2 regions of the Acetobacterium sp. MES1 genome follow, and region 1 is predicted to be linked to the other one. Evidence: riboswitches for the same ligand, from Rfam matches in the RefSeq annotation. Region 1 holds a riboswitch; the other holds the start of a gene.
The links. A riboswitch is a leader RNA that binds a small molecule or an ion and turns the genes downstream of it on or off. The one in region 1 is predicted to bind cobalamin.

Region 1 (5,666 bases):
ATGCTTTATTTTTTCAGTCTGGGTGCCTGGGGCTGTGTTTATGCCTATACGCCAGAAGTTTATCCGACCTTTTTCAGAGCGACCGGTTCTGGCTGGGCCGCCGCATTTGGACGGATTGGCGCTTTTTCGGCTCCCTTTATTGTGCCGGTGATCTATAATTACTATGGCACCGAAATCGGCTATACCAATGTATTTATTACTCTGACCCTCGTATTTGCAGTGGTGGCCATTGTGGTAGCGGTGTTTGGTAAGGAAACGATGGGGATCACCCTGGAAGAGATAAATCAGTAGGATACAGAAACGAAACAGCCTGTTGTCGATTAAAAGACAACAGGCTGTTTCGTTTCTTTAGAACGTTTATAAAATCAGACAACTTTAACGGCATCACTGGGATAAGGCATTTTCAATCGACTTGAGATAGGCTTTGCTGGACACCGTGGCACCGCTGATGGTGTCGACGGTGGTATTTTGTTTTTCGATCACCGCATGAATAAGGGCGTCAGTCACCTCGGGCTTTTCCATGGTGACGGTTTTGACCACCGCAATGTTTGAAATCTGGTGATCAGCCACGCTGACGGCGACTTCATTGCTCCAGCGCCCGGCCGTATAAACACCGGTATAGGTGCCGTCTTCAATTCCTTTTAGATCGACGGGGTTAATCGCCAGATTTTCCCCAGCTTCCAGGCCGTTGGTGATGTAAAAAACGCCACCGGCGCCGACCAGTACCAATACCCCCAGAATACTGAGAAGAATAATTATTGCTTTTTTCATCTGCTTTTCCTCCTGTTATTTTGATTCCTGGTCCATTTTTTCCAGGTTGGCCAGCAATTTTTCAATAACCGACCGGGTCATTGCCAGTTCTTCGTCAGATATACCATCAAATAATTTTTCGGTAAAGATTTCTGATTTCTGCTGACTTTCTGTGCCAAACGAATCAACCGCATCGGTTAGCTTAATCCGGGTGATCCGGGCGTCATGGGGATCTTTTTCCATCACAACAAAGCCTTTTTGTTCCAGTTTAAGCGCCACCTGTTTGACATTCTGATGGGAACTGCCCATGCTTTTTGCTACTTCCTTAAGGGTTGGGTCGTGATCAAAAATATTCTGCACCACAATGGTCAGCAGCCATTGCTTGGTTGTCAAGTTGTATTCTTTCAGTTCCCGTTCCAACAGGGTGTCCATCTGGTTGGCGACGACTTGGACACCGCCAAAGATGAATTTTTGATCGGGCATTGAATCCATATTGTCCAAAATATAACCTCCACTTATCAATTAAGGTAATACATTACCTTAATTGATAATACATTACCTTTTTTTATCTGTCAATACTTTTTAGAAAAATTAATCTGTTTCTGAAAAAAGTTAAGGGGTATCTGTATTTGAAAGGGTTTGCAGAAATTTAAGCGGCAGAAAATTTCAAATGTGTGTTATTATAGACAGGCATCAGAAAGAGGAGAAGGTTATGCCAAAAGTAGGAATGCGAATTTTTAAAACATTTATAGCGGTTTATCTCTGCTTCTTAATCTATTTATTAAGAGGCGAGCAAGGCTCCCCCTTCTATTCGGCGATTGCGGCGATTTTATGCATGCAGCCCTATGTTTCCAATAGCTTTAAGGTAGCCATGAATCGAACCCTGGGCACCTTTATCGGTGGGGCGATGGGGTTGGGGTTGCTTATTTTTGAGCGGAGCTTCATCCCGGTGGATATGCCGATGCTGCAATATCTGGTGGTATCCTTGTGCGTTATCCCACTCATTTATTTTACGGTGGCCATCAAAAAACCAACGGCATCTTATATTACCTGTGTGGTTTTTTTAAGCATTACAGTGACCCATGGGGCCGATGTGAATCCGCTGATTTTTACCATTGACCGGATCGTGGACACCCTTATCGGAATCTTTGTGTCATTGGGAGTCAACGCGTTTCACTTGCCCCGGCGCAGAAACAGAAAAACGCTCTTTGTCACCAATCTGGATGGATCGTTGTTGAATTCCCAGGTCGAAATCAGCAGTTACTCCAGAATAAAACTAAACACCATGATCCGCCAGGGCGCTTTGATTACCATTGCCACGACCAGAAGTGCCGAAACCCTGCTGCCCCTGCTGGAAGGCGTCGAAATAAAGGTTCCCGTTATCATGATGAATGGGGCGGTTTGGTATGATCTGGAAAAACGAAGTTATTTAAGCTGCAAAAAAATGAATCCGGAAGTGGCCAGGCAACTGATTGCTGTTTTTGAAAAACGGGAGCTGAATTGTTTTACCCACACCATCATCAATGATGTCCTCCATGTTTATTACACCAGGCTTATTAATCCGGTGGAAGAAAAAATCTATCATTCCAAAAAGCGACTCCCGGAACAGAGCTATGTGTGCGGCGAGGTGCCAAATGATCAAAGCGTCTTATCGATTATGGCAGTGGATCAGAAGGTGACGATCGTCCAGGTTAAAGCGGCCATCATGAAGCTGGAAATTGCCTCAGCGGTTAATGTTGAGTGCTATCCGGATGATCAACATCCGGGCTATTACTTTCTCGAAATAACCAGCCGGGAAGCCTCGGTGAAAAATGCCATCATGGATATGAAAGCCCGATATGCGACCGATACAGTGATTGCGTTTGGCAATGACATCAGGAATGCAGCGATGCTGGAAGCCGCCGATTTTGCTTATGTGGTTGAAAATGCATCCATTGAACTAAAAGAAATGGGCTGGCCGCAGATCGGAGCGAATGACGATGATGCAGTGGTCAAGACCATCAGTCGCCATTTTTACGCGAAACCGGGGAGCTTTAAATAATGATAACCGTTTGCAGATAACAACCGGTTTGACACCACATCTTGTATGTGATAAAATTAAAACAACCAAATATGAAGATAATGGTGCTGTGCCAACCGGTGCAGCATGGGGGAAGCCGGTGCAAATCCGGCACGGTCCCGCCGCTGTAAGGGGGAGATTTTTTTAAAAAGATCAAGCCTAAGTCAGATTACCCGCCGTTATTCGTCACACCAGACTCTACGCGTGATAGAGGGTGTTTGAGCCAAGCAATCTGAGGCCTCTTGACCCACGCCGTCGAGAGGTTTTTCAATGCCCGAAACAACAAAAAGACTCGCAGGAAAGTAGGAAAACAAACCAGGATGATTACGAAGATCAAAAAAAGAGATGGACGAGAAGCGCCTTTTAATATTGAAAAAATTGCCAATGCCATTTTTAAGGCCGCCAGTGAAATCGGCGGCCAGAATTATCAGACCGCCATGGAGCTATCTGAAAAAGTGGCCATCTATATCGAACAGGAAATGAACACCAAAACCCCGACGGTGGAAGAAATTCAGGATGCGGTGGAAAAAATTCTGATCGAAACCGGACATGCTAAAACCGCCAAGAAATATATTCTCTACCGGGCCGAGCGAACCCGAATCCGGGAAATGGATACCCGCTTGATGAAAATATATGAGGATCTGACCTTTAAAGAAGCCAAGGACAACGATGTTAAACGGGAAAATGCCAACATTGACGGCGACACCGCCATGGGGACGATGCTGAAGTATGGATCAGAGGGCGCTAAACAGTTTTATGAAATGTTTGTCCTCAATCCCGAGCATTCAACCGCTCATAAAGCCGGTGAAATCCACATTCACGATATGGATTTTTTAACCCTGACCACTACCTGCTGTCAGATTGATTTAGAACGCTTATTTAAAGATGGGTTTTCGACTGGTCACGGCCATCTCCGGGAACCCAACGATATTCAGAGTTATTCGGCGCTGGCCTGCATTGCCATTCAGTCCAACCAGAATGATCAGCATGGCGGACAGAGTATTCCCAACTTTGACTATGCCATGGTGCCGGGGGTGAAAAAAACTTTTATCCGGCTCTATCGGGAGAATTTGGCCAAGGCCCTGACCTTATTGACCGATACCAAAAATGCTTTAGCCAAGGTAAAGGCCATCAGTGAAGATATCGAAAAGAAACTGGGGTTAAAGCCCGAGCTAAATCAACCGAAGAATTATCTGGAAGCCGAAGCCCGGAGTTTGGCGTTATGGATAGCGGATGCCAACAGCATCAGCCGGGCTCAGAATTTTGCCATGGAAAATGCCGAACGGGAAATTGACCGCAGTGTTTATCAATCCATGGAGGCCTTTGTTCACAATCTCAACACCATGCACAGTCGGGCTGGGGCTCAGATTCCGTTTAGTTCCATCAACTACGGGATGGATACCTCAATTGAGGGGCGTCTGGTCATAAAAAACCTGCTGTTAGCGACGGAGGCCGGGTTGGGGAATGGCGAAACCCCGATTTTCCCAATCCATATTTTCAAGGTGAAAGAAGGGGTTAATTATAATCCCTGGGATCCCAATTATGATTTGTTTAAATTGGCTTGTCGGGTTAGTGCCAAGCGCCTGTTTCCGAATTTTTCCTTTCTGGATGCACCCTATAACCTGAAATATTATCAGGCTGGCCAGCCGGAAACAGAAATTGCCTATATGGGCTGTCGTACCCGGGTGATCGGTAATGTCCATGATCCCAGTCGGGAAATCACCTATGGCCGGGGAAACCTAAGTTTTACCACCATCAATCTGCCCCGGATTGCCCTAAACAGCAAGGGGAATCCGGACGTGTTTTTTACTGAGTTGGATCAGAAAATTGATCTGGTGATTGAGCAGTTGCTGGAACGGTTTGAAATTCAGGCCCACAAAAAAGTTAAAAACTTTCCTTTCCTAATGGGCCAGGGCGTTTGGATTGATTCTGCAGATCTGACCGACGAGATGGAAATCCGGGAAGTACTGAAACACGGCACCCTGAGTATGGGCTTTATCGGCCTGGCGGAATGCCTGACGGTTTTAACCGGCAAACACCATGGCGAAGCGGCAGACGTACAGGAGCTGGGGCTTGCAATTATTGGCCACATGCGCAAGCGGATGGATGAAACCAGTCAGGTCTATGGCATGAACTTTACCCTGCTGGGCACCCCGGCCGAAGGGACTGCTGGCCGCTTTGTCAAGCTGGACAAACAGGTCTTTGGTGAAATCCCCGGGGTAACGGATCGGGAGTATTATACCAATTCGTTTCATATTCCGGTTTACTACCCCACCAGTGCCTATGAAAAAATTACCCTGGAAGCGCCCTATCATGAGTTGACCAACGCCGGACACATCACCTATGTGGAAATGGACGGTGATCCGCTTGATAATCTGGAAGCCTTTGAGAAGGTGGTTCGGGCGATGAAGGAAGCTGGCATCGGCTATGGTTCGATCAATCATCCGGTAGATCGCGACCCGGTTTGCGGCTATACCGGCATCATCGGCGATGTGTGCCCGAATTGTGGACGAAGCGAAGGCGATGTTCCCTTTGAGCGGATTCGTCGGATTACCGGTTATCTGGTGGGCACCCTGGATCGTTTTAATGATGCCAAAAAAGCGGAAGTAAGGGATCGAATCAATCATTTCAATGCGACCAGTCAAATGGCTGGTGGGGAACGGTTGGAGCAATTGCAGTGACCTCCCAAATACGAATCGCCGGGGTCGTCAAGGAATCGATCGTCGATGGCCCGGGTATCCGCTTGGTGGTTTTTGCCCAGGGCTGCCCCCATCATTGCGAGGGCTGCCACAACCCGGCCACCCATGATTTTAACGGCGGTCAACTGGTGGCGATAGACGCCATCATTGACGAAATG
Region 2 (5,666 bases), on a different contig from region 1:
CCACCAAAAGCAAGAATTACAAAGGACATGATCATTGATGCTGCATTTGAATTATTAAAAACTGACGGAATCGAGATAGTTAATGCCAGGAAAATTGCTGAAAAGCTGAACTGCTCGACTCAGCCAATTATGTATTATTTTTCAGGAATGAATGAGTTGAAAAGCATTATTTACAAAAAAGCGGATGCTTACCATACTGCGTTTATTATGGATTTCGGTTATGATGAAAGCAATCCGCTGTTGGAAATTGGGATACGCTATATAAGATTTGCTGTAATGGAAAAAGCAATTTTTAAATTCCTTTTTCAGTCTGATAAGTTTGCTGATAAAGAATTGCTCGAAATTATACGAGACGAAGAACTTCGACCCGTATTAGAGATTTTATCCCAGGCTATTAGATTGTCACCCGGTCAGGCTGAGGCGTTGTTCGAGCAAATCTTTTTTATGGTTCATGGTATTGCGAGCTTGTTGGCGAATAATCAAATGACCTTTGATGAAGCACATATTCTGAATTTGTTAAAGGTGGGTTTTAAAGGGGCCGTACTAACTTTGAAAGCGGGGGAAGAGAAAAATGACAAATATATTTAAAAAGAATCCGTTAGCATTTGCGTTGGTGTGGATTGCCATTTATGTAGTTCTGTTTAGTCTGGCTGATTCCCTGTCCGATTCGGTAGGTATCCGATCATGTTTCTCAGCGATGCTGGGGGGGGCTATTTCATTTCTGTTGTTTAGGTGGATTCGGCGAAATGAATTGCAATCGTACTATGGCCTTTGTAACGTTGCAAGGGGCGATTTTAAAAGATATCTGTTTTTTATTCCGCTGATTATCATTGCCAGCGTCAATTTATGGGGTGGAGTAACGATCCGATATCCGCCACTTGAAACGATTCTGGTATTTGTCACGATGCTTTTTGTTGGTTTTATTGAGGAAGTGATCTTTCGCGGTTTTTTATTTAAAGCGATTTTACAAAAAAGAGCAAGGTTGGCAATAATCATATCGAGTGTCACGTTTGGGATTGGACACAGTGTTAATTTATTAAATGGAGCTGAATATTGGCAAACCTTTCTCCAGATTGGTTATGCCATTGCCATCGGGTATTTGTTTACCATTCTTTTTATCAAAACTGGCAGCTTGCTGCCTGGTATTTTTACCCATGGAGTTTTAAATGCCTTCAGTGTTTTTTCAGGACAATCAACTTTTGAACAAGATACAGTGGTAAGTGTTGTGCTGATTCTTATTAGCCTTGGGTATGCCGCTTTTTTAAAAAGGTTACCACAAAAAACTTGCGCAAGCGACAAACAACACTGTCTGGATCAGTAAAACTGTATCGGTATGGTGATTTAACACAAAGAAAGGAATCGTTATGAAGAATCGGAAAAATCTTGAAGTCATCAGTCGTTCGTTTGAAAATAATGGTCTGATGCCTAAACGGCATACTGGATTTGGGGAGGATAGTTCACCCCCTTTTGAATTAAAAAATTTGGCTCCCGAAGCGGTATCAATAGCGATTATTATGGATGATCTGGATATTCCTTTAATTGAGGCCTATAATCATTGGTTGATCTGGAATATTCCCAAATCAGAAACGATTTCTGAAAATATACCCTATGGTTCGATTGTGCCCGTGCTGGGTGACGCAAAACAGGGATGCGGATATGGCCGTAACCGTTATCGGGGACCGAAACAGCCGGTTTTCGTCAGGAACAGTCATCGTTACTTATTTCAATTTTATGTACTTGATTGTTTTTTGGAGCTTGACAGCAGTGCCCGAAAAAAGCAGTTGCTTGAAGCGATGAACGGACATATTATGCAACAGAGCAGTATTACTGGAATTTATCAGCGATAACTGAAAATAAAGAAAAATTAGAACAGAGCGCCAATACTGATCAGATAAATTAGACGATTGTTCATTAAGCGAGATACAACTCTGCTTTTTAAGAACAGGCACGATTGATTTTGCCAGTTTTAACAATGAATATGATGAATCAGAAAGAAAAATTTTGTTAATCTGTTGACAATTGTCAATAAATTCGCTATGATTAATACAACTTAACAGATATACGATTTATGGTGCCTTACAAAGGAGAATAGGGAATCAGGTGAAAATCCTGAACGAACCCATCACTGTAATGGTTTTGTTTTTGCAGATGCCACTGGAAACGGGAAGGCGCAAAAACAGATAAACCAGAGTCAGGAGACCTGCCATGAATTGATATAGTATGAAACGACGGTAAAGTTTCGGCTATCCTTAGGATTACCCTGGGATAGTCGAAACTTTTTATTTTGCGCGAAAGCATAAAGCCGTGTGAAGAATTTGGGAAATGAAGTTTTATTAAGCTCGCTTATAAAAAATTTCATTTTTCAAATTCTTCATAGGGCGTAGCCCGCGACGAAGGTCGCAGCGCAGCGAAGACCGGAGTGCACGGTCTTATACCAAACGGCAGTAATTTTATGCGTAGCAAAGACCGGAGTATTCGGCTTTATACTAAAACCGTCATTTTAAAAAAATTCAATCACGAGGCCATTCCATGATACCGATCATCCAATTGGATATTACAGCGCTGACATTTCCCGACGAACCGGAACCAGCGCTTAAAAACATCAAACTAAATATCAATGAGGGCGAATTCATTGCCATTACCGGTGGTGCGGCATCGGGTAAATCGTTATTGCTTCATGCGATTACATCGGCGGCGCCGAAGTTTTATCCCTGTGAACTGGATGGAACGGTGACGGTAGCGAATCGGGATGTGTCAAAGATACCACTTTGCCAAATGACTGACTATCTGGGCTATATGATGCAGGAGCCGCAAAACCAGATGGTCAATCGTCGGGTTGGCGATGAACTGGCGTTTGGGGTTGCGAATCTCAATTTGAGTCAGGATGAAATTGAGTATCGGGTTAATGCGGTCATGGATTTTCTCGGAATCCGGGCATTTTCAGATCGGACAACCGATGCCCTTTCCGGCGGACAAGCCCAGAAGGTCGTGCTGGGGAGTATTCTGGCAATGAAAACCCCGATCCTACTACTGGACCAACCCACGGCCGAACTGGATCCCAAAACCAGCTCGGAACTCTATCGGCACCTGGGGCGGTTGAACCGGGAGAAAAAGGTGACCACCCTGGTCGTTATGGATAAATCTGGTGCAGTTTTGAAAGATGCCCATCGGGTGCTTGTAATGGAAGCTGGGACGGTCAAAGATTTTCTGCCGGTTGGTGAATATCAGAAAAAATATGGCTGCCGGAAAACCAATCGCCGGGCGAAACCGATCCAAGTGGATGAGCGGTTCGACGTGATTAAGTTAAGCGGTGCATCGCATACCTACAAAGGTGGGATAATCGGCTGTCAGCCGCTAAATTTTAGTCTGAAAAAAGGCGATTTCACAGCGGTCATCGGCCAGAACGGTTCCGGTAAATCCACCATGCTCAAGCTCATTGAAGGATTGGTCAAACCAACCTCGGGCTCGGTGGAACTATTTGGAAGTCCGGTGACCAAGAAAAATGTGGGCGAACTACGGCGCCGGATCGGGTTTCTGTTTCAGAACCCCGATGATCAGATCTTTTGCAGCTCGGTACGCGATGAAATCAGCTATGTTTTAAAAAATAAGAACCTCAGTGCGCAGCAAATCGAACAAAAGATTCAAGAAACCTTGGCTCTGATCGGCCTAAAAGGATTGGACGAAATCCATCCCCAGCGGTTAAGCCGGGGACAGCGACAACTATTGGCCTTGGGGTCAGTGGTCATTAATGACCCCGAGTTGATCATTGCTGATGAACCGACCTCCGGCTTAAACAGTGCCCAGAGTCAAGTGGTCATGGAAAAACTGGCCCATCTCAGCAGTCAGGGAGTCACCATTTTGCTGGTAACCCATGATTTGACTGAAGCCAGAGATTTTGCCAATCGGATTGTGGTGATGCACAACCATCAACTGGCTTTGGAATTTAAAGCCGAAATAATAGACAATTATCTGAACGAATTGGCTCGATTGGAACTCATCGAAGGAGGCGATTTTAAATGTTTAATCTAAAAGAACTGGATCCGCGGCTTAAACTGACCTGGTGTCTGTTTCTTGTGCTGACCGCCCTGATGTCGCGCAGTATGCTTCTCAATGGCATTCTGCTGGGGGTGATCCTGATTTCTGAACTGCTCTCGGAGAAATCGTTGAAAGCTTTTAAAATGCTGTCAATTGTGTTGCTGATTATCGGCACCCAGGTATTGATTATCAATCTGATCTTTGGGCGTGAAGGTGAGCTGCTTTATTCCTGGGGGATGCTGCAGATTTACAGCGGCTTTATCGCCACTTCCATGCTGGCTTTTTTAAGAATTGGTATCATCTCATTTTCGGCCTATCAGTTCGGGGTTCATACCGATCCTATGGATATGGCTCAGATGCTGATTCACTGGCGGATTCCTTATCGCTATGCGATGCTGGTGCCAATGGTAGCCCGGTTTTTTCCGGTGATGATTGGGGAATACCAAGCTATTTGTGACAGCCAGTCGGTCCGGGGGGTACCCAATGATACCGTAATTGAGAAAATCCGCAACCTGCCGGCCTCAATTTTACCGCTGATGTATCGAGCCATGCGGATATCCAGTGATGCGGCGCTATCGGTGGAACTCAGAGGCTACGGCCGCCATACAACCCGAAATTTTCAGAAAAAAATCAATCTCCGGCCACTCGAAGGAATGACCATCGTCTGCCTGATGATCGGGTTTGGCGGAGTCTTGATTAAAACCATTTTATAACAGTTAAAAAACTGCATAGATAAAAATTAATTTATACAAAAAAGGAGTATAACATGCAAAACGAACAAGCAATTGGGAAAAAAAGTATTTTTAAAACGGACACCAAATCTTTAATTGGTGCCGTCATCATGGGGATCGTCTTTGTGATCGCCTGCCAGATTACCGGCCAGATCGATAACATGCTGCCCTGGGGGAAAATGGGTATGTTACTGATTAATGGAACGGTTTGGGCATTCTTTACCGGGATTCTGACCCTGCTTTACAGACAGCCCGGCGGACTGATTGCCGCCGAAGTGGAAGCCTTGATTTCAATCATGTATACGCCCCTTTGGCCAACCTTTATCTTTGCCAATGGCATTGCGTCCATCTGGGTATCCTTCGTGGCGGTAAAATGTGACATGACCAAATGGTCGCATCACATTCTGGCTCAGGGTGGCGTTTGTGTTTTAGGAAACGCCATTGTGGGAGTGGGTCTGGTTTTCATTCTTGGTCTGCCGGTAGGTGTTGCGGCGGTATCCAGCCTGATAACCATTGGTGTAACCTGGCCATTGGCAACATTGGCAGAAAAGAAAGTTTATGATGCATTATTAAAATCAGGAATGGTAAAATAATCCATAAAATCAAAATAAGATAAAGAAAAATCAAGTGCTTTGGTATCTGTTTTAGAAAACAGGTGCCAAAGCAATTTGTAGTTTTATAAGTAGCTAATGTGATCATTCAGAAAATTACCAATTTCAAAAGAGCCGAACAATCGTTGCTTTGATGTTGGTTTGCGCAACCAGAATAAATCGCCAGGCGAGTTTATTCTGGTTCACGGGCAGTCGCCAACTACAAGCAAGCTTGTGATTGGCTCGTTGCCTTCGCGAAAACAATTTTGTAACGTGTAGGCGAACAGTCGTTAGACTGTACGCCGTACAG

Region 2: linked by a shared signal. The riboswitch ahead of BI182_RS03065 (ABC transporter ATP-binding protein) and the one ahead of BI182_RS05835 (anaerobic ribonucleoside triphosphate reductase) in region 1 are both predicted to bind cobalamin.

What each region holds. Positions count from the first base shown of each region.
Region 1 is NZ_MJUY01000013.1:399,446-405,111, forward strand. It holds gene BI182_RS05815 (MFS transporter) at 1-291, shown strand, start outside; gene BI182_RS05820 (FMN-binding protein) at 385-771, opposite strand; gene BI182_RS05825 (MarR family winged helix-turn-helix transcriptional regulator) at 787-1,251, opposite strand; gene BI182_RS05830 (HAD hydrolase family protein) at 1,463-2,791, shown strand; cobalamin riboswitch at 2,856-3,004, shown strand; gene BI182_RS05835 (anaerobic ribonucleoside triphosphate reductase) at 3,130-5,490, shown strand; gene nrdG (anaerobic ribonucleoside-triphosphate reductase activating protein) at 5,487-5,666, shown strand, end outside.
Region 2 is NZ_MJUY01000010.1:21,877-27,542, forward strand. It holds gene BI182_RS03050 (TetR/AcrR family transcriptional regulator) at 1-588, shown strand, start outside; gene BI182_RS03055 (CPBP family intramembrane glutamic endopeptidase) at 572-1,321, shown strand; gene BI182_RS03060 (YbhB/YbcL family Raf kinase inhibitor-like protein) at 1,365-1,847, shown strand; cobalamin riboswitch at 2,053-2,222, shown strand; gene BI182_RS03065 (ABC transporter ATP-binding protein) at 2,530-4,029, shown strand; gene BI182_RS03070 (energy-coupling factor transporter transmembrane component T family protein) at 4,017-4,748, shown strand; gene BI182_RS03075 (hypothetical protein) at 4,802-5,359, shown strand.